Regions from separate parts of the Listeria grandensis genome, predicted to be linked through region 2. Evidence: riboswitches for the same ligand, from Rfam matches in the RefSeq annotation. Region 2 holds a riboswitch; each other region holds the start of a gene.
What was found. A riboswitch is a leader RNA that binds a small molecule or an ion and turns the genes downstream of it on or off. The one in region 2 is predicted to bind S-adenosylmethionine.

Region 1 (10,390 bases), on a different contig from region 2:
GCGCAGAGATTCCAGCTGGCGATATACCACAATTGTTTGACCGATTTTACAAAGTGGATAAAAATCGGACGACATCGGGAACGGGGCTGGGTCTTGCGATTGCGAAGTCCATTGTCGAGCGCCACGGCGGTCAGGTCACGGCTACGAGTAGAAAAGGAAAAACAACCTTCACTGTGCAGTTGCCAATCAGCAATCTTTAAAGTTTCTTTCTGATTTCTTAACTCTTGGTTTACCATTGTTAGTTAAAATGAAACCAGGAGGGGAAATCATGAAAAAACAAACGATAATTTTATGTTTAGCTTGTTTAACGATTATTTCTATTTTATTTTTTATTTTTTGGGGTGAGGGTATTCGCGCTACGCCAAAGATTGAAGCAACTAGTGCCTTGGTTATTAATACGAAAAGCGAGGAGCCCATTTTCAAACAGGGAGAAAATGAAGTGGTTCCTATTGCCAGTTTAGCGAAATTAATGACTGCATATTTAGTGCTCGAGGCCGTCCATAAAAAGACGATTTCATGGAGTGAAGTACTACCACTGAAGCGTCTAGATGATCCTCGCGCTGTGAGCTTATACGCACAAACAGGGACAAAAAATTATACGGTGCAAGATTTGTTTGCAGCGATGCTAATTATGTCGGCTAATGACGCCGCTGAGGCACTGGCTGAGCGCATAGATGGTACCGATTTTATAAAGAATATGAATGCAAAGGCTAAGGCGATCGGGATGTCTAGTGAGACGAAGTATGGAAGTGCTAGTGGTTTGGACGAAGCTGGTGAGACATCGGTATCCACGGCCAAGGATCTGTTGATTTTATCGAAGAGGTTGATACAGGATTTTCCAGAAGTGCTCGGTATTACTTCACAAACAGAATACGTTTTACAAAAAGGGGGTACAATACATACGACGAACGAAGTTCTGGAAAAAGGCTCGGTAGATGGAATGGACGGTCTTAAAACTGGTTTTACCGATCAGGCAGGCTATTGCCTCATTGCCACAGCCATACAAAATGGTGAACGAGTTATTGCGATTACACTTGGAAGTAAAACAGACGGCGCGCGCGCAAAAGCAGTCGAAAAATTGATGGATTACGGTTTTTCAAAATAAATATTGACTGAATCTTGACAAATCCGACTAAAAACATGTAATATTAATAAACACAAGACGTAAGCGCGGTTTGCGTCGGAAAATTAATCTTATCAAGAGTGGTGGAGGGATATGCCCAAAGAAACCCAGCAACCTAAGTGGACGAAAAGCCCATTGCAAGGTGCTAAATCATACAGAGCGTAAAGCTTTGAGAGATGAGAGAAAAGCGTAAATTATGCATGTAATTACACCTTTCTTCGCTCAATTTGGCGGGGGGAGGTTTTTTGATTAAGAAAAATAAATAAGGGTGGAGTTTACTTTGATTAGGCTTAAAAGCGTTGCAAAAGAGTATAAAACACGCAAAAATAATGTCAGAGCTGTAGATGATGTCAATTTAGATATTGCAGAAGGCGAGATTTTTGGCGTGGTAGGGTATTCAGGTGCTGGAAAGAGTACGCTGATTCGGATGTTTAATGGTTTGGAGTTGCCAACAGAAGGTACCGTCGAAGTCGATGATTTATTTATTTCAGAAATTAGAGGAAGTAAATTGCGTAAGGCGCGCCAGCAGATTGGAATGATTTTTCAACATTTTAACTTACTTTGGTCGCGAACCGTCTTTGATAACATTGCTTTCCCGCTAGAAATAGCTGGAGTTAGAGGGGAGAAAAGACGCTTTCGAGTGAACGAATTAATCCGCCTTGTTGGTTTAGAGGGCAAGGAAGATGCGTATCCGTCGGAATTAAGTGGCGGTCAGAAGCAACGTGTCGGGATTGCTCGGGCGCTTGCCAATAATCCGAAATTACTGCTGTGTGATGAGGCAACATCCGCGCTCGATCCGCAAACAACGGATGAAGTGTTAGAACTGTTGTTGGATATTAACCGTCGTTTGAACTTGACGATCATCGTGATTACTCATGAAATGCACGTTATTCGCAAAATCTGCAATCGGGTAGCGGTGATGGAAGCTGGTCGCGTAGTCGAACTCGGGGATGTGATTGAAGTGTTCCAACATCCGAAAGAGTCCGTGACACAGCGATTTGTGCGCCAAGTAACGGAATCAGACGAGACGGAAGAACTGATTCACATGCTGCTTAAAAATTACTCGGAAGGTAAACTGGTGAAGCTACTTTTTGTTGGTGGACAAGCGACACAGCCGATTATTTCACAAGTAGCGCAAGACAATCAGGTGTTACTGAATATTTTACATGGAAACCTGACGCAAACGCAAAATGGGGCGTACGGGACTTTATACATTCAAATTCAAGGTGAAAAATCGCAAGTGGATGCCACAATCACACGGTTACGCGAGCTTGAGATAGAAACGGAAGTGATTGAAGGATGAACAATTCTGGAGGGTATTTTGCAAACGTAGATTGGGATATGATGAAAGCAGCTACAGAGGAAACGCTTTACATGACGATCGTTTCACTGTTCGCCGTTTTCTTCCTAGGTTTAGCTTTGGGGCTAGTCTTATTCCTAACCAACCGCAAAAAGGATGCTGGTTCACGGACGGCGTATTGGATTACAGCCATTTTAGTCAACGTTTTCCGATCGATTCCATTCATTATCTTAATCGTGTTACTACTTCCAATGACGAAAACATTAGTTGGCACGATTATTGGACCCAAAGCGGCACTACCAGCCTTGATAATTTCAGCAGCTCCATTTTATGCGAGAATGGTCGAAATCGCGTTTCGTGAAGTAGACAAGGGCGTGATTGAGGCAGCCAAAGCAATGGGTGCCAACCTGTTCACGATTATTGGCAAGGTTTTAATACCAGAAGCATTACCAGCAATTATTTCAGGGATTACCGTGACTGGGATATCACTTGTCGGCTTCACTGCCATGGCGGGTGTTATCGGTGCAGGCGGACTCGGAAACGCGGCTTATTTAGAAGGTTTCCAACGAGCTCAACCAGCAGTCACATTAGTAGCAACTATTATTATTTTAATCATAGTATTTGTTTTCCAATTCATTGGAGACATCTTAACCAAATGGGTCGACAAACGATAAGAAAAGGGGCGTTAACGGATGAAAAAAGTTTTATTAGGATTATTTACACTGACATTAGTACTAGTTTTAGCAGCTTGTGGCGGAGGTTCGAAAGATGACGCAAGTGGAGACAAAGGAACGACGCTCGTAATCGGTGCTTCTAACTCACCGCATGCCGTTATTTTGGAGAAAGCGAAACCGATTTTAGCAAAAAAAGGCATCAACTTAGATATTAAAAAATATACCGATTACGTAATGCCAAATGTAGCGTTGGACGAGGGCGACTTAGATGCGAACTATTTCCAAACGATTCCTTATATGGATCTAGAAATGAAGGAAAAAGGTTATAAGTTCGTCAACATGGGTGGCATTCATATTGAACCAATGGGCCTATATTCTAAGAAAATCGATTCATTAGATGCTTTGCCAAAAAATGCGTTAGTTATCATGTCCAACAGTAAATCTGATTGGCCGCGTGTACTAGGAATTCTTGCAGATGGTGGCGTTATTAAATTAAAAGAAGGCGTGAAGCGTCAAGATGTTACGTTTGATGATATCGTGGAAAATCCAAAAAACATTAAGTTCAAATACGATGTGGATGCTGGGTATTTGATGACAGCATACAACAATAAAGAAGGCGATGTTGTCGCGATCAACTCTAATTTTGTGGTGGATCAAGGCATGAATCCTAAGAAAGATGCGATTGCAATTGAGAAAACAGATTCTCCTTATGTAAACATTATTGCAGCACAAGAGAAAAATAAAGATAACAAAGATATTAAAGAATTAGTAAAAGTGTTGCAATCAAAAGAGATTCAGGACTTTATCACGAAAGAGTGGAAGGGCGCAGTTGTCCCTGTCTCCAACTAAATGAAAGAACGGATACACATTAAAAAATAAAGCCGAAGCGTACCTTACCACGTAGGATGGGGAGGTACGCTTCGGCTTTAAATCGAGCGTTTGTTACCAATTTATTTAGTCTTTCGTTGTTCGCGGATGATGTCGGTGATGAGCTTGTCGAGCTCTTTTTTTGTGATGATTTGGGTTGGATCTGGTGGTGTGGGGATCTGTTCGTAATGTAGTAGCTCCATTGTGAAGTCGAAGTTTAGTTTTTGTTTTTTAGAGGTGTCTTCGTAGTTTACGGACATCGCTAGCTTTCGGACACCTTTGTCAGCGTCGGGATGCATGGTTATGGTCATACCTAATTTAATATCGGCATTTGTGATAAGCTCTTTTAGTGTTTCTTGGGCTTTTTTGTCGGTGGTTAACCATGTTTTCTTGGCTTCGGTTTCGGTCAATCCAGAGACTTCTGCATATAAGGCGATGAAATCTTTGTTGGTTTGAAATCCTTCCAACCAAGCGTTACTCAGTTCGGCCAGCTCTTTTTTATCTAAAGTGAGTGTGATATTGCGATCTTGGGTTTTGTAATGGCTTTTGTCCAGGCTATTGATTTTTTTATACAAGGCGAAAGCTGTTTTTTGTTCAATGGCACGCAATTGACTGGACTGTTCATCTACGGTTTTTTCATCGATGACCCGGTTGGTGATGTTTTGTAGTGCTTGCAGGACGTCTAGGTGCCTGTTCTTTAGATCTTTATTGTCTGCTAGTACTCTGGAAAACACGGAGTCTGTCGCTAGATCTAGGGTGTTTGTGACGGTGTTTGGTGTTTGGTAAAGATCGGCGACGGGAACGTAAATTTTGCCCGTATTGCCATTTTCAAAAGAGTGAGCGGTTATGTCCATTGTTGGTACGCCTCCGACATGAAGGCCGTAAGTATTATAGGTTAAGTCACGCGTAAGGTCACGCGATGTTTTCATAGTTAAACTGCTTTTGGCTAATGCGTCTGGATTGAGGAAAGCTAGCGTATCAAATCCGGCCATTGTTATGGGTTTCAATGTGTATACAGCGGTATATTGTTTATTTTTAGCCATGCCTCGAAAGGACGACATGAATTCGGATTTCGGTGAGCTACATGCGGCTAAGATAATCGTAACTGATAGGATGATAACTGCGAGCGCTGCGATGGCTTTCTTCATAAAAACTCCTCCAAATGTTTCAAAAATATTACACAAATATAACGATACCATATCATGATACAATCTTCAATCTCTTATTTTCTAAACGCCTGTACAAAAAATCGTTTTGGATGTTTTCGATCGTAGATTTTGGTACACTTAGAGGGTATGCGAAGGGGCTGTTTTCTCAAGTACAATTTCATGAGTGATAATAAGAAAAAAACATCGAGAAGTTAGGGTATGCCACAAAATAAGGCGCTTTTTGAAATAAAGTATTTCGGATAGTTGTAATTAGATTAGAATTATACTAAACTAGAACCATACGTACTGAAAATAATGCGAAAAAATTAGGAGGTAATTTTTAATGTCAACGTTGAAAATTCAAGATTTACATGTTGAAATAGAAGGCAAAGAGATTTTAAAAGGGGTTAACCTAGAAATTTCTACAGGGGAAATCCACGCTATAATGGGACCTAACGGAACTGGTAAATCGACGCTATCCTCAGCAATTATGGGGCATCCTAAATATGAAGTAACGCAAGGGACAATCGAGCTTGATGGGGAAGATGTTCTAGAAATGGAAGTAGACGAACGCGCTCGTGCTGGTCTATTTTTAGCAATGCAATATCCAAGTGAAATTAGTGGGGTTACAAACGCCGAATTCATGCGTGCTGCGATCAATAGCCGTCGTGAAGAAGGTAAAGAAATTCCATTGATGCAATATATCCGCAAATTAGACGAAAAAATGGCTATTTTGGAAATGGACGAAGAAATGGCGGAACGTTATTTGAACGAAGGTTTTTCTGGCGGAGAGAAAAAACGCAATGAAATTCTACAATTACTGATGATTGAGCCGACGATTGCGATTCTAGATGAAATCGATTCAGGTCTGGATATCGATGCATTGAAAGTCGTTTCAAAAGGAATTAACGAAATGCGCGGGGAAGGTTTTGGCTGCTTGATTATTACCCATTACCAACGTCTGCTGAACTATATCGAGCCTGATTTTGTGCACGTTATGATGCAAGGAAAAGTCGTGAAAAGTGGCGGATCTGAACTTGCGAAGCGCTTAGAGGGCGAAGGTTATGACTGGATTAAGCAAGAGCTTGGTATCGAGTTTGACGAAGAAGAAGAAACCGTTGACCAAAAATAAGAGGGTGAGGGATAAATCATGACAGAAAATTTAGCTGTAAAAGATGATTTTATCCGTGCTTTTTCAGGCGATTTAGGCGAGCCTGGCTGGTTAACAGAGCTACGGATAAACGCATGGCAACAAGCTTCTGAATTAGCATTGCCGTTTGTAGATAAAACAAAGATTGATCGCTGGAATTTCACGAAGTTTGAGGCTTTTGCGGCTTTTCAAGCGGGTGTGACGAATGAGGCGTTACCTGAAAGTGTGCAAACGCTAATCAGTGAGGACGCAAATGTGTACGTCCAAATCGATAATCGCCCAGCGCGACTGCATTTAAATAAGGAATTAGCGGATGCTGGTGTTATTTTTACGGATATCATCACGGCTGCGAAGGAACATCCGGAATTGGTACAGAAATATTTCATGACCGAAGCGGTGAAAGTGGATGAAAGTCGTTTGACGGCCTTCCATACGGCGCTTGTGAACGGTGGATTGTTCTTATATGTACCGAAAAACGTGGAAGTAAAAGAGCCGATTCAAGCGGTTTTTGCACACGGAAACGCAGCTTCACCACTCGTAAACCATGTGTTATTGGTTGCGGATGATAATAGCGCGGTGACGTATGTGGAGAACTATGTGACGCTTGACGCGGAGAATAAAGGTATTGTGAACATTGTTGCTGAAGTGATTGCGGAGAATAACGCGCAAATTAAATTCGGTGCGGTGGACAACTTGGGAAGTGGCGCGACGACTTATGTTAGCCGCCGTGGACATGTTGGCAACGATAGCCGTGTGGAGTGGGCGCTTGGTTTGATGAACGATGGCGACACGATTAATGAAAATACGACGAACTTGATGGGCAATGGCTCTGTCAGCGATGTAAAAACCGTGACGGTTGGTCGTGGGAAGCAAACGCAAAACATTACGACACGTGTGACGCATTACGGCTTGGCTTCGCTAGGTACGATTTTGTCACATGGAGTTATGAAAGATAGCGCGACAACGATTTTCAATGGTATTGGGCATATTAAACATGGCGCGTCGAAATCGGATGCGCAACAAGAATCTCGCGTGTTAATGCTTAGTCCAAAAGCGCGTGGAGATGCGAATCCAATTCTTTTAATTGATGAAAATGATGTAGTAGCAGGGCACGCGGCGTCAGTTGGCCGTGTGGATCCGTTGCAACTTTTCTATCTAATGAGTCGCGGAATCTCGAAACAAGAAGCAGAACGTCTTGTTATTCATGGTTTCCTCGATCCAGTTGTGCGTCAACTACCAATCGAAAGCGTGAAACTTCAATTGAAGGAAGTTATCGAAGGGAAAGTGCGCTAATATGACGCTAACCCAAAAAATTCAGGCTGATTTTCCGATTTTAAAGCAAGAGATCAATGAAAAACCGCTTGCTTATCTGGATAATGCAGCTACTTCCCAAAAGCCGAAGCAGGTCTTGGATGCGGTAATGAAGTATTATGAGTGGGAAAACGCGAATGTTCACCGTGGTGTGCATACGTTGGCAGCTCGTGCGACGGATGCTTATGAAGGAAGTCGAGCCAAAGTTGCGCGCTTTATTGGTGCACGGGAGACGGCGGAAATTATTTTCACGCGCGGGACGACGACGGCGATTAATATGGTTGCAAACGGTTATGGTGACGCGAATTTACAAGCGGGAGATGAGATTGTGATTTCTCACTTGGAGCATCATAGTAACTTGATTCCGTGGCAGCAATTGGCGAAACGGACGGGCGCGACGCTTGTTTATATCGATTTGGATGCAGACGCAACGATTACACTTGCCAATGCCGAAAAAGTAATCAACGAAAAGACAAAGATTGTTGCGATTGCTCATGTTTCTAATGTGATTGGCTCGATTGCACCAGTTCGCGCGATTGCGGATTTGGCGCACTCGGTTGGTGCAATTATCGTTGTTGATGGCGCGCAAGCTGTGCCGCACATGAAGGTCGATGTTCTCGCGCTAGACGCTGATTTCTACGCTTTTTCGGGTCATAAAATGATGGCGCCGACGGGAATTGGTGCGCTTTATGGGAAACGGGAATTGCTTGATGCGATGAACCCGACTGAATTTGGTGGCGAAATGATCGATTTTGTAGAGTTACAGGATGCAACGTGGAAAGAACTACCGTGGAAAATGGAAGCAGGGACGCCAAATATTGCGGGAGCGATTGGTCTTGGCGCGGCGATTGACTATTTGGAAACGATCGGTTTTGACCTGATTCACAATCACGAAGAAGAATTGACCGCCTATGCAATGGCAGAAATGCAGAAGTTGGACGGGATTACAATATATGGTCCACTGGACGCGACGAAGCGTTGTGGACTGATTACGTTTAATTTAGAAGGAGCGCATCCCCATGATATCGCGACAGTGCTTGATGAAGAGGGCGTGGCAATCCGCGCTGGACATCATTGCGCACAGCCGCTCATGAAGTGGTTGGACACGTCCTCCACAGCCAGAGTAAGTTTTTACGTATATAATACCAAGCAGGAGGTCGACCAGTTTATCGCTGGCCTCAAGCTAACAAAGGAGTATTTCGGACTATGAGTGGTCGCAAATTAGATCAATTATATCGCCAAGTTATTATGGATCACTACAAAAATCCGCGTAACAACGGCACGCTCGACGACGAAAGTGTCACGATTGACCTGAATAACCCGACGTGTGGTGACGAAATTCATCTCCATCTTAAAGTGGAAAATGAAATCATCACTGCCGCCAAATTTACAGGTAGCGGATGTTCGATTTCGATGGCGAGCGCTTCGATGATGACCGAGAGCATTATCGGCAAATCAGAAAAAGAAGCCCTCAAAATGTCACGTGACTTTTCAGAAATGGTACAAGGTCATGAACACGATGTGATCGATGAGAACGGTGATGTGGAAGCATTATCCGGCGTTGCCAAATTCCCAGCTCGAATTAAATGTGCGACTCTTTCATGGAAAGCCATGGAGCGTGCGATTTTCGAATTTGAGGGAAAGAAATAATAAGTATAAAGGAGGATCTTGACTATGACTGAAATTCCAGAAATGGGCGAGTATAAATACGGTTTTCATGATAAAGATACATCCGTTTTCCGTAGTGAACGCGGCTTAACAGAAGATATCGTAAGAGAAATTTCAAGCATTAAAGAAGAACCTCAGTGGATGCTTGATTTCCGCTTGAAGTCTTTAGAACAATTTTATAAAATGCCGATGCCGCAATGGGGTGGCGACTTATCTGAACTGAAATTTGAGGATATTCGTTACTACGTGAAGCCATCGGATCACACGGTAAACGATTGGGACGAGGTTCCTGACGAAATTAAGCGTACCTTCGACAAACTTGGAATTCCAGAAGCAGAGCAGAAATATCTTGCCGGTGCTTCCGCGCAGTACGAATCCGAAGTAGTTTATCACAACCTGAAAAAAGATCTAGAAGACATCGGAATCGTTTTCAAAGACACAGATTCAGCGCTCAAAGAAAACGAAGACATTTTCCGCGAGTATTTTTCAAAAGTAATCCCGCCAACCGATAACAAATTCGCAGCGCTAAACTCCGCTGTATGGTCTGGTGGCTCGTTCATCTACGTTCCAAAAGGCGTGAAAGTGGATACACCGCTACAAGCCTATTTCCGCATTAACTCGGAGAATATGGGACAATTTGAGCGCACGCTGATTATCGTGGATGAAGGCGCGAGTGTAAACTACGTAGAAGGTTGTACAGCACCAGTTTATACGACTAACTCCCTTCACTCAGCCGTTGTTGAAATCATTGTTAAACGCGATGCATATTGCCGTTATACAACGATTCAAAACTGGGCAAATAACGTGTACAATCTAGTAACGAAACGTACTTTCTGTGATGAAAATGCGACAATGGAATGGATTGATGGAAACATCGGCTCGAAATTAACGATGAAATACCCGGCGGTTCATCTTCGCGGGGAAGGCGCACGTGGTATGACGCTCTCCATCGCGATTGCTGGTAAAGGCCAACGCCAAGATGCCGGAGCGAAAATGCTTCACTTGGCACCAAACACGTCGTCCACTATCGTCTCAAAATCCATCTCCAAACAAGGTGGTAACGTAACCTATCGTGGTATCGTTCACTTTGGCCGTAATTCAGCAGGATCTCGCTCGAATATCGAGTGTGACACGTTGATTATGGATAAC
Region 2 (10,390 bases):
AATTCTCTTTGCAGCACCGCTAATACTCGTGGGCACCACTGTTGCTGAGATGTACTACGGCTTCAGCAAAAATGCTACCACGAAACGCTTCATCGTTTGGGGCTTCTTATTCGGTGTTATTGCAACTGTCATCATTACGAGTATTCTACAACTCATCAGCCCAGTCATGGTCATCTTGATTTCACTCCTTGGTGGTGTCATGTGCGCGATTCTTTCTTGGATTTTCTTCGTAATCCGCGGCGGACAAAAACAAAGTGGCAAAGCAGCAACAAATAGCAATACTTAATCTACTAAAAAAATAACGATAAGACGTCCAATGTTGTTAGGTGTCTAATCGTTATTTTTATATCTTTTTATTTCCAATAAAGGATTACTTTTCCAATATTAGGGTATGGAGCGTAGTAAGAACTCTCATTATGTCTGGAGGAATCTAATATGTTTAGAAATGGTACCTTAGAACGCTTTTCTTCCGCATCAAGTATTATCAACTCCCTGAAAGAAGACGCGGATTTCCATCAATATTGCATTCAAGAGAAACTAAAACCAGGACCCCTTAACCATTTTTCTGTCGTAAATAATATTTTTTATTTAATAGAAAGTGGTTTTGTGATTGGGTCACGTAACATGGGCTTCGGTGAACAGCTTCCCATTCTTTTGCAACCCGGTGATTTTCCTTATCTGCCTTCTTACATAGAGGAACTTCCTCCATTCATGGAGTGTGAAGCGCTGACAGAAGTTACATGGTGGAAAATTGACCGTTCTTTTTTTCAAAAAATAATAGCTAACGATTTATTAACCTCTCGCCTAGCTAAATCCGAGAGAAATATCCAAGAGCATGCCTTGATGGATCGGATGCATCCCGAACAACGCATTTATTTTAGCTTACACATCATGATGCAGTTAGGTTCCGAGGTAAAAGCCAATGTCCTCAAGCTTCCAGTATTTGTTGATGTGGAAAAACTAGCCGCATACGCCGTCACATCGATAGATTACACCGCTGATATACTACAAGCGCTGCAAGAAAAAAACATCATATCTACTGAAAAAACGTCATGGGTCATTGAGGACATCACAGCTTTTCATACGCTTTTAGAATCTGAGAACATTTTCGCTCAACCATAAAAACACCGCTAAGTCAGCTTTTTGGGCCTCACTTAGCGGTGTTTCTTTATGCTTAAACTTCTTCTTCAACATGTTGAATCAACTGCAAACGCACAGTCTCCAACTTATGCCCATAAAAATCTTCATCGAATTTATCCCATTCTACAAAACCGCGAGCCTTATAAAAAGCAATCGCATTCTTGTTTTCTAGTTCCACGTTGACGAATAACGGCAATGGTAGCGCGAATAATTTGATACCCTCATCTAGGAGCATCGTCCCGAAACCTTTATTCTGCACGCCTGGCAATAAATAAAAAGCCGCGAGCTCGCTCTTACGTTTCTCAAGCTCAATAAAATTTGCAAAACCAATCACATCATCATCTTGTTCCAATACCGCAAATGGCGTTGCCGCAACACGCGTTTTTAGCGTCTCCAAATTATAAAACATGTCTAAAAAACGATCCTGCACATCGCGCGGAATGATTTGCTCATACGTATCGTGCCAAGATTTTACCGCAATATCTTGAATAGCACCAATGTCTTCAAGCGTACCTTTTCGAATTTGAACTGTCATCTGTGATTTCCCCTTTCATCCTTGAGATGTAGCGTTATCACTTATTATACCCTCTCATCCGACTTTTAGTCACGCCGAAGCAAGCGATGCCATTTCCTGTTCCTCTACCTCGAACTGCTCCAGATACCTCGGCATCGCACCACAAAACTCTATTCTCATCTTCCCTTCATACAAAAAATCACACGGTTGCAGAAAATGTTGCTTCCGATCTCCGACAACCGAAATGCCACCGAGCTCTAAAATATGTCCGACAAACTGTGAACAGAAAAACTCATTTTTCCCCGATAAATCCAAACGCAACACCAACCCAAGAATCCCCCAAAAGTTATACCGATAATTCTCCGAAGTCAGCGAAAACCAGTCCAACTCCTTTTGAATCCGTGCGTGTTGTACTGGCGTGATATCATAGCTCAGTATCGCCGTAGCTGCCTCTTGAAGCACACCACCGCGCATATCTTCCTCGACAAAACCACCGTTCAGTGGATTTCGTTTCCCAAGCCTTCCAAAGCTATACACGCGCGTCAGATCCTCCGTCAAACTGATCGATACATGATTAAACGGTTTACGCGTATATTTTTGAATAATCCGACCTGGAACCGTCGTTGTTTTCGTTAAAATGACATATACTTTCATAACTTCCATTCTCCTTTATTGAAATAAAAAGGCGAGCCTGAGCCCGCCCTACCTAATTACTGCTCTATTTTTATATTTCCTGATCCAGTCCGAACTTTCACGACTGTTTTTGAGCTTGTTTTGATGTTTGGTGATTTAATATCGCCTGAGTTACTGCGCAAGTCTAAGAATCCTGCAAACGAAGTCGGAATTTCAATGTTGACATCACCAGAATCCGCGTCTACTGTCACATCTTTTTTCACATCGCTAAAGTCTAAGTCTACCTCGCCAGAACCACTATTGACGATCGCCGCATCATTCAAACCAGAAAGGTCAATATCACCGGAATTATTATCCACTTTGACAGCACCACTTACTTGCTCTCCATCGATGCTACCGGAACCATTTGTCAGCGTGGTCGTCTTCGCAGTCACACTTTTGACCTCGATATCACCAGAGTTCGATGCCACGCTTAATTTATCGCCGTTCATACCTTGAATCTCGTTTTCTCCTGAACCGTTTGTCACTTCTAAATCAGATGTCACGTTTTTCAAACCAATGTTACCTGAACTATTCGTAACAACTGTCGTATCCGCCGTTAAATTCGAAGCCTCAATCTCACCAGAACCAGCCTTCAGCGAGATCATTTTCGCCGTCACGTCATGTGCCGACAAATCGCTCGAACTCAGATTCGTCGCTAATTCGCCCAATTTCGCGCCCTTCGCAACGTGAATCGTCACTGTCTGCTCCCCGTATATTTGGAATTCCAAAAAGCTGAACCATTCTTGTTCATTCTCAATATCAATCGTTAAATTATCCTGATTTGCTTTCACACTCTTATCTAAACGATTAATGGCCTCTTGCGACAAATGACCATTCATCGTCACATAACTTTTTCCAGTTGTACTTTCTGTTACATTGACGCGCATATCCTGATCACCCATCAGTTTAATCAGCGAAATATCACCATCTGCCAGTTGCCATTCGCGGTGGTAAGCCTCGCCACGATCCACATTATCATTGTTAAATGTCAGGCCAAAACCGATACCTCCAACGAGAAGAAGCGCCGCACCAATAATAAGTAGTTTCCATTTATTTTTAAACATGCTTGCTCTCCCCTTTCATCAAGTGAATATTGAATTTTGTGTAAGCGATCGATGCCGTTACCATTGCCTTGGCGAGCCAAATCGTAAGGACAAAGAAAATGAAGCCGAGACCAACAACCGCAATCGTTCCAAATAACTTATACAACTCAAAATTCTGATTCAACACCGCGTCCAAAACAAAGCCAAACGGTGTCAAAAAGAATCCTAATGTCGATCCTGCAAAACCAACGACAACACCCCAAAATGAGAGAAGCAAGGAGTAAACGACAAGATTGGGAATCAACATCGCGAGGAATAACCACATCCTTCCAGCCACACCACGCTTTTTACGTACAACAGGTCGCGGTACATAATACGGTGCCTCACCAGCTGGTATCTCGCTACGTTCCGCTAAAATATCACGCGCAATCTCATCCGGGCTCCCTAAATCAAAAACAATCTCCTGTTCCGATTTACCGCTTGCTGCCCCCGCTGCAAAATGTTCCATATAGTCCGCTAAGATTTCCTGTCTCTCCTCTTGTCCTAGCCCCGAAAGCTTCAATGCCAGTTCATCTAAAAATTGCGTTTTATCCAATTTGCTCTCCCCCTTCCACAAACAATCGATTCACATTTGCTACAAAATCTTTCCATTCAAACATTAATTCCGTCATATACATCTCACCCTTAACCGTTAGTTGATAATATTTCCGCGATGGACCCTCTGTTGATTCCTTCAAATACGTATCGCAGTAGCCTTCCTTTACTAAACGGCGCAAAACGGGATAAATCGCGCCCTCAGCTACTTCTACGTATTGCGAAACATGTTGCGCAAGCTCATAGCCGTATTGATCCTTCTTATGAATCAGGAATAGGCAGCATAATTCCAGCACACCTTTTTTAAATTGCACATTTACTTCCATGCCGAACCCTCCATTTCTTATTAGCAAAACTTCAGTACTGAACATTAATCACTACTTGTTATAAGTACTATATCACGGACTAGTAATTAATGCAAGGTAGTGACGAAAAAAAATAGTATTGCCAATTCCGCACCTTAATGTTAACCTAATATCATATCAAGTTAACAAAGGAGAAATTATGAGAGATCAAAAATTAAAACAACTTATTATTAATGCCCTATTCGCAGTCATCATTGCCATACTCGCTCAAGTAACCATCCCGATCGGTCCAATCCCATTAACCGGACAAACATTCGCGATTGGCCTTGCCGCCACCATTCTTGGTGCCCGAAATGCGACCATTTCTGTTGCTGTCTACCTTGTCCTTGGTGCAATTGGCGTACCCGTTTTTGCAGGAATGAGCGCCGGACTTGGCATTCTTTTTGGCCCAACAGGTGGTTTTTTGATTGGTTTCCTGTTCAATGCTTACGTAACGGGTTTCCTAATCGAAAAAACGAATTTCAGCATGGCTTACGCTATTTTCGCCAACATCATCGGTTCCTTCATTACCTTACTATTTGGCGCGCTTTGGCTAAAATTTGGCGGAGACCTCTCTTGGAGCGCCGCATTTACTGCTGGCGTTACTCCTTTCATTATTCCAGGCATCCTAAAAGCAATATTTGCCGCCCTGATTGGGATCAGTATTCGCAAGCGTTTAGTGACTGCGAAATTGGTTTAACTTTCTGACACTCAAGGGAAAACGTTATACAAACCCTCTTTGCTCCGATATAATAAAATAGATAATCTGTGAGAAAAGGGGACAAACTATGACTTTATACGATTACCACAATCTGAAAGAAAGCTTTGATACCGACAAATTGCTAGCCATTTTGATGGATCCAAGCGAAGGACCACCACCTTATACGGAATTAAATTACCGCCGCAATGAGGTTATTATGGAAGAGGGCAGCTCTAATCGATACTTTTATGTCGTTAGAAAGGGAATGGTAGCCATGTCAAAAGGAACCGCCCGCGATGATTCTATCCTTACGTTCTGCGGTCCCAATGACATTTTAGGATTTTTAAGCGTCCTAGAAAATGCCGTTTCCCCTGTTGCCTATACATCTATTAGTGAAGTCACACTGCTTCAATTCGAGCGCCAGTATGTGATCGATAAAATCACTTTCGGTCAAGAAAGCTTCTGGTACGCCTACTTCTTCTATTTGAATTTCACACATCCTATTTTAGTGCGTGAATCGCTCTCTAATCTACCGTCCGACAAAAAAATATTGGCTGGTCTTGTCATCGTCGCCGAACGCTTCGGTCGCGCAGAACCAGACGGCTCTTACTTAATTCCGTATTATTTTACACAAAAAGTGATTGGCAAATACTTAAACTTAGCACGCGCCTATGTGGCTACCAATTTGCGCAAATTGGAACAAGATGGCCACATTTCTCTTTCTCCAAAGCCATGGAAAATATATGATATGGTAGCGGCTAAAGAAATGCTTGGCATGAAGTACACAGATCTATATTCGTTAACAACAGAAGACTGAAATGTAACCAGTGATTTCCCAATCACTGGTTTTTTATTACAAACATGTGACATATTTTCGACAGAATGCGCTTTCTTTATGGGAATCGTTACAAATAAGTGATGACAATTTAACTAAAGTTCTGTATACTATATTTATTACACATAAAAAAGGAGAGAATTTAATGACTAACAGATCAACAAAATTGGCTTGCGGCTTACTCGCATGCGGACTAACGCTTTCACTTGCAACACCAGTATTCGCGGAAGAAGAAGTAAAAACACCGGTTACATACGCGGATCCAGCGACACCTGAAACAAAGGATGCTGCACCAGTTCAACTAGCAGCAACCGCCCTTACACCAAATGCGAACATAACATTTGTTAAAGATGCTACTACTACACCTGCTGATTTTGTAACCATTCAAGAAACAGGCACAACACTTACTTTTAAAGCAGGAACGGAAGCCAAAACAGCGGTTGCTGGAACATTCCAAACAACGATTATCGCAACGTTTGCTGACACAACAACACAAGAAATCGTTGCTGACTACACCGTGACAGAACCTGCGAAAGCACCTGTCAAAGCGGCAGCTGCCCTAGCCACTGCAAAAGCAAATGTAACAACAGAAATCAACGTAGCAGTGAAAGACCCAAGCAAATTCGTAACAGCGACCTCAGGTGTCACTTTATCATTCGCTAAAGCACCTGCTGTAAACCGTATAGGCGCGCAGACCGTCACTGTTGTAGCGACAGATGGTACGACAACAGAAAACATCATTGTCAATTACACTGTGGTTGATACAACAAAACCGGTGATTGACGTCTATGATAATAATTTCTACGTATCAGCTGACGAAGAATGGTACGCTGATGAACTGGTTGACGCAACTGATAATTCTGGTTTCGTTAAACTTTATTTTGCAAATGGCCAAGAAACTTTAGATACATCTAAAGAAGGGAAACAAACGGTGGAAATCATTGCAGAAGATGCGAGCGGTAATACTGCTAGTGCGACCCTAACTTATACTGTTGTGGGCGAAGACTTCTACTTCTTTGACGCACCAGTTGTCAATGTCGCTAAGACTACTGCAACGGATGTTTTCGGAACGGCAGAACCGCTGACAACTGTCGTCATTCTATCGGAAGATGGCGTTTCTTTAGGACAGTCTGATGCTGACGAGAATGGTAATTTCCATATTAAATTAGGTACACCTCTTGTTACTGGACAAACGGTATTCTTAGGTAGCTTCGATATGGATACTGGGGAGTTTAGCGACTTAGCCGAGTTCACATTCCAAGGCGGAACGCTTAAAGTTGATCCAGTTGAGAATGCTGAAAAACCATCTATTACTCAAGTTGTGAAAAAAGCTCCTATCAAAGTAGCTACTGTAGCAAAAACAACAAACCTTAAATCATTACCAAAAACTGGCGATGAAAGCACGTCTGGTTTAGTATTTGCCGGACTGCTTATTTCAGGAATTGCAGTAGCCGTTCTTAGAAAACGTAGCTAATATAAAAAAGACGAAAAATCTGTGTTAGATTTTTCGTCTTTTTTATTACTTTAGTTTTCCAACGAAGAAGAACGTTGCGATACAGTTGATACCTTGTACAATGAAGAATGTTCCTACAAGGATCACAATACCAATTGCTCCAACGATTGGGTTGAACAAGGCAATGAAACCTAGAACGATTCCTAAAATGCCGAGTGTTAGGAGCCAGCCCCAACCTTGTGCATTTTCATTTTTAGCGGCAAAGGCACCGATTGTACGCATAATTCCTGCAAATAGGACCCACATGCCGAAGACAAGTACTAATGTCACTGTTCCTTCGAATTGGTCCGCCAATAATAAAATACCTAATAATAGCGAAAGAATCCCTTCTGCGAGTATCCAACCTGAGACTTTTTGTCCGCTACGGTTGGAGAAATATTGGATGATTTGGAATACCCCAACGACTAGCATTAAGATTCCGATGAATAAGGTGAATGATAGTAAAGAAATACCTGGATGGAACACAAACCAGATTCCTAAACATATCATTGCTATACCTGCCAATAGGACAAGTATACGTGTGAATGTTTTCATGATATGTAACACTTCCTTTTTTATGATTAGAATTTTTAGGTTCCGTTGCTTATTTTACCCTATTTATCTCAGTTAAAACAATAATTGTATTGTTTATTATTTTATCTTTTCTATCTATAGACACATACCCGATCGAAAAACAGAATGTAAGCGTTGTTTTATCGTTTTTTGGACCATTTTTAGACGAAATTTAATCACAACTGCTTAAAAAGTTCATAATTTATAATAGGTGCATCATTCTTTCGAAAAATCTGTCTACTCCTCTTGACAGCTACTCCTTTTTAATTGTATGATAGAATAAATTTAATATGTTTCTTATCAAGAAAGGTGGAGGGACTGGCCCTGTGAAACCTTAGCAACCGGATATGTGAATCACGGTGCTAATTCCAGCTGTATGTATGCGAAGATAAGCTATTAACTAATGAATCGTTGTCTTTTCAGCCTTCTCTAGTAGTGCTTTTCGAAGCTTACTGAGAGGGTTTTTTCGTTCCTTTTATAAGGAATTTAGCAAGGAACGCTTGCGCTAGAGCAGCTTTAAAACTATAAGATAAAGAAAAGGTGATGACATGGGGACGCTTAGACAGATAGAACTTTTTAAAGAGACGCCATTAGTACTCGAAAATGGGGAAACGATTGGTCCGATTGAGGTTGGTTTTGAAACGTATGGAGAGCTTGCGGGGACTCGAGATAATTGTATTTTGTTAGAACATGCGCTGACTGGGACGGCACACGCTGCGAAACATTTTGAGGCGGATGTTGCTGGCTGGTGGGATGATTTTATTGGGCCTGGAAAAACGATGGATCCTGCTGATTACTTCATTGTTTGTACGAATGTGTTTGGTGGCTGTAGTGGGACAACAGGGCCTTCCTCCATCGATGCCAAAACGGGAGCCGAGTATCGGTTACATTTTCCAGGTTTTACGATTAAAGATATTATTAAGGTACAAAAAGCATTGCTAGATGCGCTTGGTGTCGTGCATGTCGTCTCGGTTATTGGTGGTTCGATGGGGGGCATGCAGGCGACGCAATGGGCGATTGATTATCCGGAAATAACGGGAAGTGTGATTAATTTAGCATCTCCTCTTGCGGCAAGTCCTGAGGCGATTGGCTATAATTTGATTATGCGAATGGCAATTTTGAATGATCCTGATTTCAATGATGGGAATTATGTCGGTCAACCGGAGGGCGGGCTTGCGACAGCGCGAATGGTCGGAATGATGACGTATCGTACGAGTGAGCTGTTCTCGAAGCGATTTGAGCGCTTTACAGTGGCAGATTCTTCGCCAGGAGCATTCTCAAAAGAGCATTTCCAGGTGGAGTCGTATTTGCAATATCAGGGGGATTCGTTTGTAGAACGGTTTGACGCGAATAGTTATCTGTACTTGACGAAAGCGATTGATCTGTTTGATGTGACGGTGAATGGCGCGGATGAAAAACCGCTTTTCACTGCGATTCAGATTCCGTATTTATTGGTTGGCGTGACGAGTGATCAGCTGTTTCGGATTCACGATTTGCGCCGAGATTATGAGCTTTTAAAAGAATGGGATGTTCCCGTGACTTATTATGAGGTCGATTCGGATTATGGGCATGATGCCTTTTTGGTCGAAGTTGAGAAATTTCATCCACTTATTAGTACTTTTTTGACGCAACATTCGCGTGTGATATAAAAAAATAAGTGTTGGCATCAAGGGCTAATCTGGGATTAGTTCTCGATACCAACGCTTATTTTGATACCATGTATATCCGACCTTTATGGATTACATGCTCTCTTTAGTCTCTTAGCAAACCAATTCTTTCTACCAAAAACTCATTTTCAGTCTGCACTTTGTAGGTTTCTTTTGTAATAATATCTGTCACGACAAGTCTGCTTACTTCTTGATGATTGACTTGAATTGTGTAGCCATCATGTATCGGGATATCTAATGATGCTGCTGTTTGAGTTTCATTACCAATGAAGTCCTTCGTGTATACGACTTTTCCTGAGGCATCTTTCACCTCAATGCTTGCATAGGTGCTAGAAAAATACACATGAGGCTTGACTGCTTTGATATTAAGATGTAGTGTATTTTTGTCTTTATCCAGAATAAGTGATGCAAATTGTTCGTTACCAAGGCCTCTGAAGGTAAACGCAAGATTGGAGCTATATATTTTCTCTTTGGTGAATCTGGATGGGACTGGGATGTCTTGAATGCTTTTCTTCACTAATCCATTCGTACTTACCTGATATACATTTTGTTTTGCTAGTGGGCTTTGCAGTATATTATCCGTTGCCAATTTCAGTCTACTAATGCCTTCTAAATGTTCGATAATCACGTAATAGCCTTCTTCCAACTTGATTTTTTTGAGTACTTTGCCAACGTCTTCATTGCCGACCATCGCATGTCTGTAAACCGTTCTTCCTTCCTTATCTTTTATGTGAAGTGTTGCATATGGCACTTCTTTCTTTGTGAAATACACATGCGGTTTGACTGCATATTGTATAAAGTTAAGTTCCATCG
Region 3 (10,390 bases), on a different contig from region 2:
GCTACCATCATCTATGAAGATAATTTCGTGAACCGTATACTCTTGGGCTAAAATAGAATGAACACAATCGGTAATGCTTTCTGGTGATTCTAAATAAGACGGTATAATTACACTTACATTCTTGCTATCACCTACTTCATCTTGGTAGGGACGATAAAACAAAGATAAAAATAATTTTAACAGCGCGTAAAGTAACGGTGCCGCCATCAGCATACTCGTAAGCATTCCCCAATTTGTATAGACAATGATGCATATATAAAACATCAAGCTACTACAAATGGAAATAATCGCCAAAAATAGCAACCGTGACCAATTTGTCTCCTCTTTTCGATATTGATATTCTTTATTCATGTCCTGCTCTTTCGAATCTACAGAAATCATTCTGCTTACTCCCCTTTTTAAAAATTGAATATTAAGAAAATATATTTTAAAATCATCGAATAATGCATATTTTAATTTGACAAAAGCACAAAAATATTTTTTTATGGCACTATTTCAACTTTTTTAATTCTACAATCTTATTTTATTGACTCTACTTCTATTATTATACAGTCAGGACTCCGCGTATTCAAGCTTCTATAGAAAAGTTCATTATATATACATAAACACATCTTTCAAGCGATTTGCGTACGCTTACATTTATATTTATATAATTAAAATTACATATGTCTAACAACAAAAAGCACCTGACCAGAAGGCCGAGTGCTTTAGCTTATCATTTATTATTTCCCAAAATCATACTTATTTTCCACATAAACATCGTACCATATCATAAAAATAACAACCGTCCAAATTTTACGGCTATAATCTTGTTTGCCAGCACAATGGTCTTCTAGCAATTGCAAGACGTATTTCTTGTTAATTAAATGATCCGTTGGTGAATCACGAATAATAGCTTTCACCCATTGATTCATTTCGTCTTTCAACCAGTGACGGATTGGCACAGGAAATCCAAGTTTGCGACGATTTAAAACGTGCTCTGGTACGAAAGCTTCTGCTGCTTTACGCAAGACGTATTTCGTCGTACCATTTGTTGTTTTCAGTGATGCCGGGATATCTTTTGCAACACGGAATACTTCTTTATCCAAGAACGGCACACGAACTTCTAATGAGTTTGCCATCGTCATACGATCGGCTTTCAATAGAATATCTCCACGCATCCACGTATGAATATCAATGTATTGCATACGTTCTACTGGATTGTAGCCAACTGTTTCCGCGTATAACGGATCCGTAATTTTTGTGTAATCATGGCCAGTTTGATATTTCGGCAACAAGATTTTTTTCTCCGCTTCTGTAAACATCTTCGCGTTACCGATATAACGTTCTTCCATCGGTGTTGTTCCGCGCTCTAGGAAACTTTTACCGCGCATTCCCTCAGGCATAACATTCGCGACACCACGAAGCATCGATTTCAAAGCACTCGGCATTTTGTTAAACATCGAAAGTGAGTTTGGTTCATTGTAAATGTTATATCCACCGAACAGTTCATCCGCACCTTCTCCTGATAAAGCAACCGTCACGTGTTTACGCGCTTCACGAGATAGGAAATAAAGCGGAATCGCAGCTGGGTCTGCCAACGGATCATCCATATGCCAAACGATTTTCGGTAATTCATCCATGTATTCTTGCGGTGTAATGATGTAACTAATATTTTCCACGCCTAATTTTTCGGCTGTTTCCTTCGCAACATCCACTTCGCTAAAACCGTCGCGCTCAAAGCCCACGGAGAACGTTTTGATCGCTGGATGGTATTCTTTTGCAATGGCCGCAATAATCGATGAGTCAATCCCACCTGAAAGGAAGGAACCGACAGGCACGTCACTGCGCATATGCATCTTCACAGAATCATACATCACATCGCGAATTTCTTTAATGAATGTATCCTCAGATTTAGCAATCGGCTGGAATTTTGCCTTCCAGTACTGGCTAATCTGCATTGGTCCACCGATTTTCTTCGTGAAATAATGACCTGGCTCAAGGCGTTTAATGCCTTGTGTCAACGAGTCCGGTTCTGGAACGAACTGGAAAGTCATATAATTTTGCAATGAAACCTCGTCTAGTTTCGTCGATGTCAACGCATGCAAGATTGATTTTTTCTCAGAGCCCATATATAGCTTACCGTCTTCTTCTGCATAGAAAAATGGCTTAATACCGAATGGATCGCGGGCACCGTAAATCTTCTCTTCTTGCTTATCCCAAATAACAAAGCCAAACATACCGCGTAATTGCTCCGCTGTTTTCTCTTTATACTTGGCATATGTAGCGATAATAACTTCTGTATCACTGCTCGTTTCGAAAGTCATACCTTCCTTCACAAGGTTTTCGCGCAGCTCCACATAATTATAAATTTCACCGTTAAAAATTATCCAATAACGTTCATTTTCATACGTCAGCGGCTGATGACCGTTTTCTACATCAATAATACTTAGGCGGCGGAAACCAAATTGAATATGCTCATCCGTAAAATAACCCTCATCATCAGGGCCACGGTGCGTGATCATGTCATTCATTTGTTTAAAAGTTTCTTTTTCCTCACCAGTAATCTCAGCAATGCGGTCATGTACGCATCCAATAAATCCACACATCGTCACATTTCTCCTCTATTTTAAACTATTTATATCCTCTTTTTCAACAACGTCTATCATATCATAAATAGGGTTTGTTTGAACAGTATAGCGCAAAAAAGAGTTCGATTTTAAAAATCGAACTCTTTTTAATATTTCTAATTTTCTGTATGTTTTAATACTGGTCGTTCATGAAGCGGTTGTACTTCACGGTTATTATGATCATAATATTTATTGAATGCAACAATTTGTTCTTTGGAAACCTCTACAGGATTTTCCATTACATACCATTCTACATTTTCTGCTAACGGAGGAGTTGTTAGTGATCCTAAATAGTGATAGTATGTTTTATTTGTCGGTATCAATGCTGGGACGTTTAACGGTGTGTTTAAATCTATTTTCTCCCCTTTTTTCACATTAGATAAAATTGTTTCAAATGCTGGATTTTCTTTTCCTTCTTTAAAAAATACACCGATAACTGCTAATCGGCCATCTTGACCTGCATTTACAAAGTGAGCTTCGATTGGATAATGTTTTCCGTCCACTGTATGTTCGCTTTTGGCATGGAAATGAACTTGTTTTAAATCAAATTGACGACCATTAATTGCAGCTTGCCCATTCATGCCAACTTGAATACTATGACCATTATCCTCTTCATCTAGTGCGGTTTGACTATAGTTTAATTCCATATTTCCCGCATCAATCATTGGTTCTGTTTTAGTCGTTTCAATATTAATTGGTGATTGTGATTTACCAGATTCAAATTGCCATGATTTTTGATCCTTATAATCTAAATGCTCTTCGTGTTTTGGTGCATCTTTTGCATCGGCTTTTTCATCACTGTTGCTAGCACATCCAGCTACCAGAACAAGTGATGCTGCAATTCCAGATGCCACTAAAAATTTACTTTTCATAACTAACTCCTTTTCTTTTGATTGCTTACTCAATTATTATACAATACAATCAGCTGGAAAATTGTTCGTTTTATGTACTTTTAAAATACAAAAAAACACCAGCATTTACCGACTTAACTATCAGTAAATACTGGTATCTTAATTATTTTATTGCTCTGTATGCTTCAATACTGGACGGTCATGTAGTGGTTGAATTTTGCGATTATTACCATCATAGTATTTATTGAATTCTGCAATTTGTTCTTTGGAAACTTCTACTGGAGTAGACATGACATACCATTCCACGTTTTCAGATAATGGTGGTGTAGTCAAAGATCCTAGATAGTGATAATATGATTTGTTTGTTGGAAGTAAAGCTGCCACATCAATTGGCTCACTAACTGTTGTTTTTTCACCTTTTTTGACATTGTTTAAAATGCTTTGGAAGGCTGGATTTGCTTTACCTTCTTTAAAGAAAACGCCAATAACTGCTAGACGGCTATCTTGATTTTCATTTACAAAGTGGGCTTCGATTGGATAATGTTTCCCATCCACTGTATGCTCACTTTCTGCATGGAAATGGAATTGATTTAATTCAAATTTGCGCCCGTTGATAGTCGCTTGTCCACCGTCATCCACTTGAATACTATGGCCATTGTCTACTTCATCGGTCACTTTTTGATTGTAGTTTAATTCAATAGTCCCTGTGTCCTTCATTGGCTCTGTTTTTGCTGTTTCAATGTTGATTGGGGACTGCGTATCGCCTGCTTCAAATTGCCACGATTTTTGATCATGGTAGTCTAAATGATCCTCGTGTTTTGCTGTTGTCTCTGTTTTTGCTGTTTTTTCCTCTTTTTTTGTGTCGCTTGTATCGCTATTGCCACAACCTGCTACAAGAACAAGTGATGCCGCAATTGCTGAAGCTGCTAATAATTTTGTTTTCATGTTGAAAACTCCTTTCGTTAAGTAACTTAATTATTATATTACATAATGATTCATAAGTGTGTGTATTTTTTGTGACAAAATTACGAAATTTATATGAAAATATATAAATTTCATGAAAAAACCTGACAAGATTGCTTATCCTGTCAGGTTTTCTCGATTATATATTAGTTCACTTTTGCAAATGCTAAAAGAAATTCTTTCATTTGTACAGCCTTATCCACTCGTTCCCAAGGTAAATCGAGGTCTAATCTACCAAAATGACCAAATGCTGCCGTTTGGCGATAAATTGGGCGTCGCAAATCAAGCATTTGAATAATACCTGCTGGACGTAAATCGAAAAATTGATTCACAGCGTTGATTAAGTCTTGTTCACTGTAGTCACTCGTGCCATATGTGTCAATCGAAATTGAAACGGGGTGAGCAACACCGATCGCATAGGCCAACTGGACTTCCACTTTTTTCGCTAGCCCTGCTGCAACGATGTTTTTAGCGACGTAACGCGCGGCATAAGCGCCTGAACGGTCGACTTTAGTTGGGTCCTTACCGGAGAACGCGCCGCCGCCATGACGGGCATAACCGCCATAGGTGTCCACGATAATTTTTCGTCCTGTTAAGCCTGCATCTCCTTGAGGCCCACCGATAACAAAGCGTCCTGTTGGATTGATAAAGTATTTTGTTTCAGCGTCAAGAAGCCGTGTATCAATTACCTCTTCAATGACCAATTTATGCATGTCTGCTGCAATCTGCTCTTGTGCAATATCTGGATGGTGTTGTGTTGAAATTACGATTGTATCGATTCGAATTGGTTCGTTATTCTCATCATATTCCACCGTCACTTGTGTTTTCGCATCAGGACGCAAGTATGTCAATGTGTTATTCTTGCGTAACTCAGCAATTTTACGTGCGAGTGCGTGTGCGAGTGAGATCGGCAGTGGCATTAATTCTTCCGTTTCATCTGTTGCAAAACCAAACATTAAGCCTTGGTCTCCCGCTCCAATCGCATCAATTGCTTCATCCGTGTGCCCGATGCCGCGTGATTCTAGTGCCACGTCTACACCTTGAGCGATATCCGGTGACTGCTCATCAATCGCGGTTAATACAGCACATGTTTCTGCATCAAAACCATATTTTGCACGTGTGTAGCCAATTTCTTTAATCGTATCCCGCACAATTTTCGGAATATCTACATAGGTCGATGTTGAAATTTCTCCTGCTACTAGCACAAGCCCCGTTGTTACCGTTGTTTCACATGCCACACGAGCATCAGCATCTTTTGTTAAAATTGCATCCAAAATCGCATCGGAAATCTGATCCGCGATTTTATCCGGATGTCCATCAGAAACAGATTCTGACGTAAATAAATGACGGTTTCTTGCCATTCTTTATTTCCTCCTTTATTCTTCTCCATCGCGAAGTGGATTGTAAAAATGCGAACAGCAAGTATTTCCATTCCAGTCTCGTTCACTCATTTTATAGACATCTAAATGATGCCAACAAAAAGCCTTCTCCCTATTTTGCCAATTGCGCGCGGAATAGAGAGAAGGCTATTATTTACAATACCTTCGCTCTCATCGATCAGGAAATCAATTCCTGCCACAGGTTAGCACCTTACAATACATGTAGGTTGCCGGGTTTCAAAGGGCCAGTCCCTCTACCGCTCTGGATAAGAGTTTAATTTAGTTTTCACATCATTGTAACATGTTTCATGAATCTTGTCACGCACAAAAATTACGAGTTGCACCCTTGTCCTTTTTTTCGAATATCACATGTCCGATTATCCGCGACAACTCGGTAGCCCAATCGTCCCGCAGGCTTAAAAATTGGAATGTACATAATCAACCCAATCAATCCGGTTAGTGGGAAACGCAACAACATTCGACGAATTGCAAAAAACCCTTTTTTTGCGCTACCGGTTGGTGTAATCAAATGAATCTCGCGTAGCAATTCTTCTTGTGTAAAACCTATGTCCTGTGTTTCTTGGAGCGGCTTCCACTCGATGACTTGCATCCAGTCTAACTTTTCAAACAGTCGTTTCGTGGCTTTGCAAAATCGGCAATTTTCGTCATATAAAACAATGTCTTTCATTTAGAGATGCCTCCTCAAATTATATTTCCTGCTTACCATTCTCGCAAAACTATGTTAAAATGAATTTTATACGTCAGGAGTTTCCTAGATTGTATGAATGATTGGTTCACCAAAGGAGAAGAAACTATGATATTTTCAACGTTAACTTTGATTATTTTTGCGATTTTTATTATCGCTGTGTGCATTTTTGAATTTGTCTTAAAATGGCGCTGGTTCAAGTACTTTTTAGCAACGCTGGGCCTTGTCGCAAGTGGGATTATATTCTTTATTAGTTTTTATGGTGGCGGAGTTTCACAGGCAGAGATTGCCATATCCATCTTCATCGCGACGCTTGGCGAATATATCTTTTCATTGATTATTAGCATTGTCGCTTGGGTTCGCCGTATGTCGAATAAGAACAAAGAAGCATAACACTTATGAAAAGCTGAGTCTCTCCTATTTGTGAGGCTCAGCTTTTTTTAGTTGCTGGAGTTTAGCGATACTAATTCATATGTAATAATGGTTGTATCGTTTTCCCAGATCAGCTTCTGTGGTACAGCAATACCGTTTGTTTCACTTTCTTTCGTTGTCCGGACTTCGATTGGCACATCAATTGGATAAATTCGATACCCATCCTTCACAAGCTCGAAGAAATTATCAGATAGACGTTTTTCCTTTCCCTTCGTAACGATCATCGTGTTTACTTCTAATGGCATTCCCATGCATATTACCTCCAATTATTTATTTTTAGTTGCTCCAAAGCTCGCTTTATAACGACTTGCATGCCTTTATCGCGCATAAAAAAGCTAAAATATTCCTGCTTGACAATATCAGCTAAATTACCTGAAATAAGCGTTGGGCCTAGCGTTTCCATATAGTCGATTTGATTTACAAATGTCGTAACGTTTGCTAAATAGACCCGTTTTGTAAAAATACGATCGGTAGTCTTCACTTTATATTGCGCTATAATATATAATTTGTCTAATTTGGCGCCGGTTTCTTCCATTGTTTCGCGTCGCGCTGCTTCCTCATTCGTTTCATTAGGCTCACCCTTGCCACCAGGAAACTCGATACCGCGCGTTTTATGCGTCGTAAATAGCCAGGCATCATGAAATTTAGCGATGACGAGAACGTCGTCTGCTTCTTCTGTCGCATCAAACTGGATCGATACCGTATTACCGAGCGAATCTTGATACGTATACATGCCACTCCTCTTTCTTTTTTTCAAATTTGTGGTACGATGAAGATATCTAATTTTACGATGAAGGTGATTTTAAAATGAAGAAGATCATGTTGGGCGGTATTCAGCTATATCGCAAATATATTTCACCACTGAAGCCTGGGACTTGTCGTTTCTATCCTACTTGCTCGCAATATGGGATGGAAGCTATCACAGAACATGGTGCATTAAAAGGCGGTTGGCTAACAATTAGAAGAATTTCTAAATGTCACCCCTTCCATAAAGGCGGTGTCGACCTAGTCCCAATGAAGTGCGACCACGAGGGCCACCATCATCACCATTATAATGAAAAATAAGAGTAGGTGCAAGGAAGGTGTGCTTGTAACTGCTCTTATTCTTTCATGAAAAAATAATAAATCCTTGTGTTTTCATCCTATATACGGTATTATGAATTTCTGATGTTAAATCGTAATGGCTACGATTTATTATTTTTAAGCATCAAATAAGAACGATTTCGATTTAGGAGGGTTACCTTTCATGAAGAAAATAGCCATTTTACTTAGTTCTATCCTGCTTGTTTCTATTTTTATGGTCGGGTGTGGCAACAGCGACGCGCAGACGAAAGATAAGGACAAGTTGACCGTTTATACGACGGTATATCCATTACAATACTTAGCAGCACAGATTGGTGGCAATTATGTCGATGCGCATTCCGTGTATCCGGCTGGATCTGACGCCCACAGTTTTGATCCTTCACAAAAAGACATGATGAATATTGCAGATAGTGACCTGTTTTTCTATATCGGGCTTGGTATGGAAGGTTTTGTTGATAAGGCGAAACAATCGCTAAAAAATGAAAACGTGAAGTTTGTCGTGACCACAGACGGCTTGAAATTACCGGCTACGACTCACGACGAAGACGAAGATCACGACCATGAAGAGGACGAAGACGGGCATGATCACGGTGATGTGAATCCGCACGTTTGGCTTGATCCGAACTATATGGTAACGATGGCAGGTGTTGTCAAAGATAATTTAAGCAAAGAACTCCCGGCACAAAAAGCAACATTTGAAAAGAATTATGAACAGGTGGTATCGCAATTAAAGACGCTGAACAGTGACTATAAAACAATGGCCGCAAGCGCAAAACATAAAGACTTTGTAACAGCGCATGCAGCCTACGGTTATTGGGAAAATGAGTACGGCTTGAAGCAAATCCCGATCGCAGGTATTTCGACGAGTGATGAGCCCTCTCAGAAGAAACTAACCACGATTGTGAACACGATTAAGAAAGACAACATTCCGTATATTTTATTGGAGCAGAATACGAATTCCAAGATTGCGGATGTGATTCAAAAAGAAACCAACACGAAAACGATGAAATTGCATAATTTAGAGACATTGACACAGAAGGACATGGATGCAAATCGTGATTATATGTCGATCATGAAAGACAATTTAGCTTCGTTAGATAAAGCACTGAATTATTGAAAAAAGGCCAAGCGCTACATCATGCTTGGCCTTCTTTAATGTAATCTTTCTTTTAAACGATGGCGTTGCACTTTTTGTGAGGCCGTTTTTGGGAGCTGTTCTAAGAAGTAAAACTGTTGTGGTATTTTGAATTTGGCAAGGCGCTGTTCACAGAAAGTCAACAGTGACTGGGTCTCTATTCCAGTTTTTGTCACAACAAACGCGACTGGTACCTCGCCCCATTTTTCACTTGGTGCAGCAACAACTGCGACTTCAGCAACACTCGGATGTTCTAGCAAAACATGCTCGATTTCTGTCGGATACACATTTTCCCCACCCGAAATAATCAAGTCGGAGCGCCTTTCGAGAACAAACAGGAATCCATCTTCGTCGATATAGCCGATGTCACCTGTTTGGAACCAGCCGCCCGCATCAAACGCCCCCTCTGTCGCCTTTTCGTTATGCAAATATCCCACCATGATCGAAGGGCCTTTTAGCAAAATTTCATCGTGTTCACCGATTTTGACTTCAGCGGGAAATAGGGCTTTCCCAGCGGAACCGATTTTTTGCAATGCTTTTTCTGGTGGTAGTGTCACGATTTGAGAAGCTGTTTCCGTCATGCCGAATGACTGCACAAGCGGGATTCCATTTTCAAAGCAGACCTCCAGTAGCGATTTGCTAGCAGGTCCACCGCCGAGTAACATACAGCGAAAATGAGGATGGTACGGCTCTTGAAAAACGTCCAACAAACGCTCAACCATCGTCGTAACCACTGAAATCATCGTAACTTCGCCGTTTCTCAGGAGCGCATCGGTGCGTCTGGCGTCAAAGTGTTCCTCCAAGTAAACTGGAATCCCATAAATCACCGAGCGCATCAAAATCGAAAGACCGCTAATATGGAAAATTGGCACCGCGCAAAGCCAGCTATCCGAAGCTTCCAGTCCAAGATTCAGCATCGAACCTGTCGCACTCCACCAATGGTTGCCAAACGTCTGCATCACGCCTTTAGGCTTCCCAGTCGTGCCTGAGGTGTACATAACCGAAGCAACCTCATCCATCGCAAAATTGGCAACAAGCGGGATATCCAAAACTGGCGCTGACATCACGCTACTAAATGAAATAGCCTCCACATCCAAGCTCGCCATCTTAGGTGCAAACTCATCCGCGTAAAAACAACATGCCACCCGCGCATCTTGTATCTGAAACACGATTTCCGTCGCCGTTAACCGATTGTTCAAAAAAACCGTCCGCGCCCCTATTTGTTGTAGCGC

Region 1: it holds a riboswitch for S-adenosylmethionine, as region 2 does, so the genes downstream of both, HCJ54_RS14185 (methionine ABC transporter ATP-binding protein) here and metX (homoserine O-acetyltransferase MetX) in region 2, are expected to answer to the same signal.
Region 3: it holds a riboswitch for S-adenosylmethionine, as region 2 does, so the genes downstream of both, metK (methionine adenosyltransferase) here and metX (homoserine O-acetyltransferase MetX) in region 2, are expected to answer to the same signal.

The regions. Positions count from the first base shown of each region.
Region 1 is NZ_JAASUG010000013.1:58,497-68,886, forward strand. It holds gene HCJ54_RS14175 (sensor histidine kinase) at 1-200, shown strand, start outside; gene HCJ54_RS14180 (D-alanyl-D-alanine carboxypeptidase family protein) at 269-1,105, shown strand; SAM riboswitch class I at 1,192-1,306, shown strand; gene HCJ54_RS14185 (methionine ABC transporter ATP-binding protein) at 1,404-2,426, shown strand; gene HCJ54_RS14190 (methionine ABC transporter permease) at 2,423-3,097, shown strand; gene HCJ54_RS14195 (MetQ/NlpA family ABC transporter substrate-binding protein) at 3,116-3,946, shown strand; gene HCJ54_RS14200 (Lmo2079 family surface lipoprotein) at 4,048-5,112, opposite strand; gene sufC (Fe-S cluster assembly ATPase SufC) at 5,456-6,244, shown strand; gene sufD (Fe-S cluster assembly protein SufD) at 6,263-7,555, shown strand; gene HCJ54_RS14215 (cysteine desulfurase) at 7,557-8,783, shown strand; gene sufU (Fe-S cluster assembly sulfur transfer protein SufU) at 8,780-9,223, shown strand; gene sufB (Fe-S cluster assembly protein SufB) at 9,248-10,390, shown strand, end outside.
Region 2 is NZ_JAASUG010000001.1:516,268-526,657, forward strand. It holds gene HCJ54_RS02170 (hypothetical protein) at 1-286, shown strand, start outside; gene HCJ54_RS02175 (cyclic nucleotide-binding domain-containing protein) at 436-1,122, shown strand; gene HCJ54_RS02180 (GNAT family N-acetyltransferase) at 1,175-1,675, opposite strand; gene HCJ54_RS02185 (hypothetical protein) at 1,745-2,308, opposite strand; gene HCJ54_RS02190 (DUF4097 family beta strand repeat-containing protein) at 2,365-3,393, opposite strand; gene HCJ54_RS02195 (DUF1700 domain-containing protein) at 3,386-3,967, opposite strand; gene HCJ54_RS02200 (PadR family transcriptional regulator) at 3,960-4,292, opposite strand; gene HCJ54_RS02205 (biotin transporter BioY) at 4,471-5,010, shown strand; gene HCJ54_RS02210 (Crp/Fnr family transcriptional regulator) at 5,099-5,827, shown strand; gene HCJ54_RS02215 (LPXTG cell wall anchor domain-containing protein) at 5,991-7,319, shown strand; gene HCJ54_RS02220 (HdeD family acid-resistance protein) at 7,365-7,892, opposite strand; SAM riboswitch class I at 8,205-8,305, shown strand; gene metX (homoserine O-acetyltransferase MetX) at 8,459-9,559, shown strand; gene HCJ54_RS02230 (putative mucin/carbohydrate-binding domain-containing protein) at 9,663-10,390, opposite strand, start outside.
Region 3 is NZ_JAASUG010000004.1:287,600-297,989, forward strand. It holds gene HCJ54_RS07910 (glycosyltransferase) at 1-381, opposite strand, end outside; gene asnB (asparagine synthase (glutamine-hydrolyzing)) at 723-2,588, opposite strand; gene HCJ54_RS07920 (carbonic anhydrase) at 2,726-3,481, opposite strand; gene HCJ54_RS07925 (carbonic anhydrase) at 3,629-4,405, opposite strand; gene metK (methionine adenosyltransferase) at 4,570-5,784, opposite strand; SAM riboswitch class I at 5,971-6,075, opposite strand; gene HCJ54_RS07935 (thiol-disulfide oxidoreductase DCC family protein) at 6,134-6,490, opposite strand; gene HCJ54_RS07940 (hypothetical protein) at 6,617-6,901, shown strand; gene HCJ54_RS07945 (DUF2584 domain-containing protein) at 6,949-7,191, opposite strand; gene ytkD (RNA deprotection pyrophosphohydrolase) at 7,197-7,673, opposite strand; gene yidD (membrane protein insertion efficiency factor YidD) at 7,748-8,005, shown strand; gene HCJ54_RS07960 (metal ABC transporter substrate-binding protein) at 8,187-9,140, shown strand; gene HCJ54_RS07965 (o-succinylbenzoate--CoA ligase) at 9,176-10,390, opposite strand, start outside.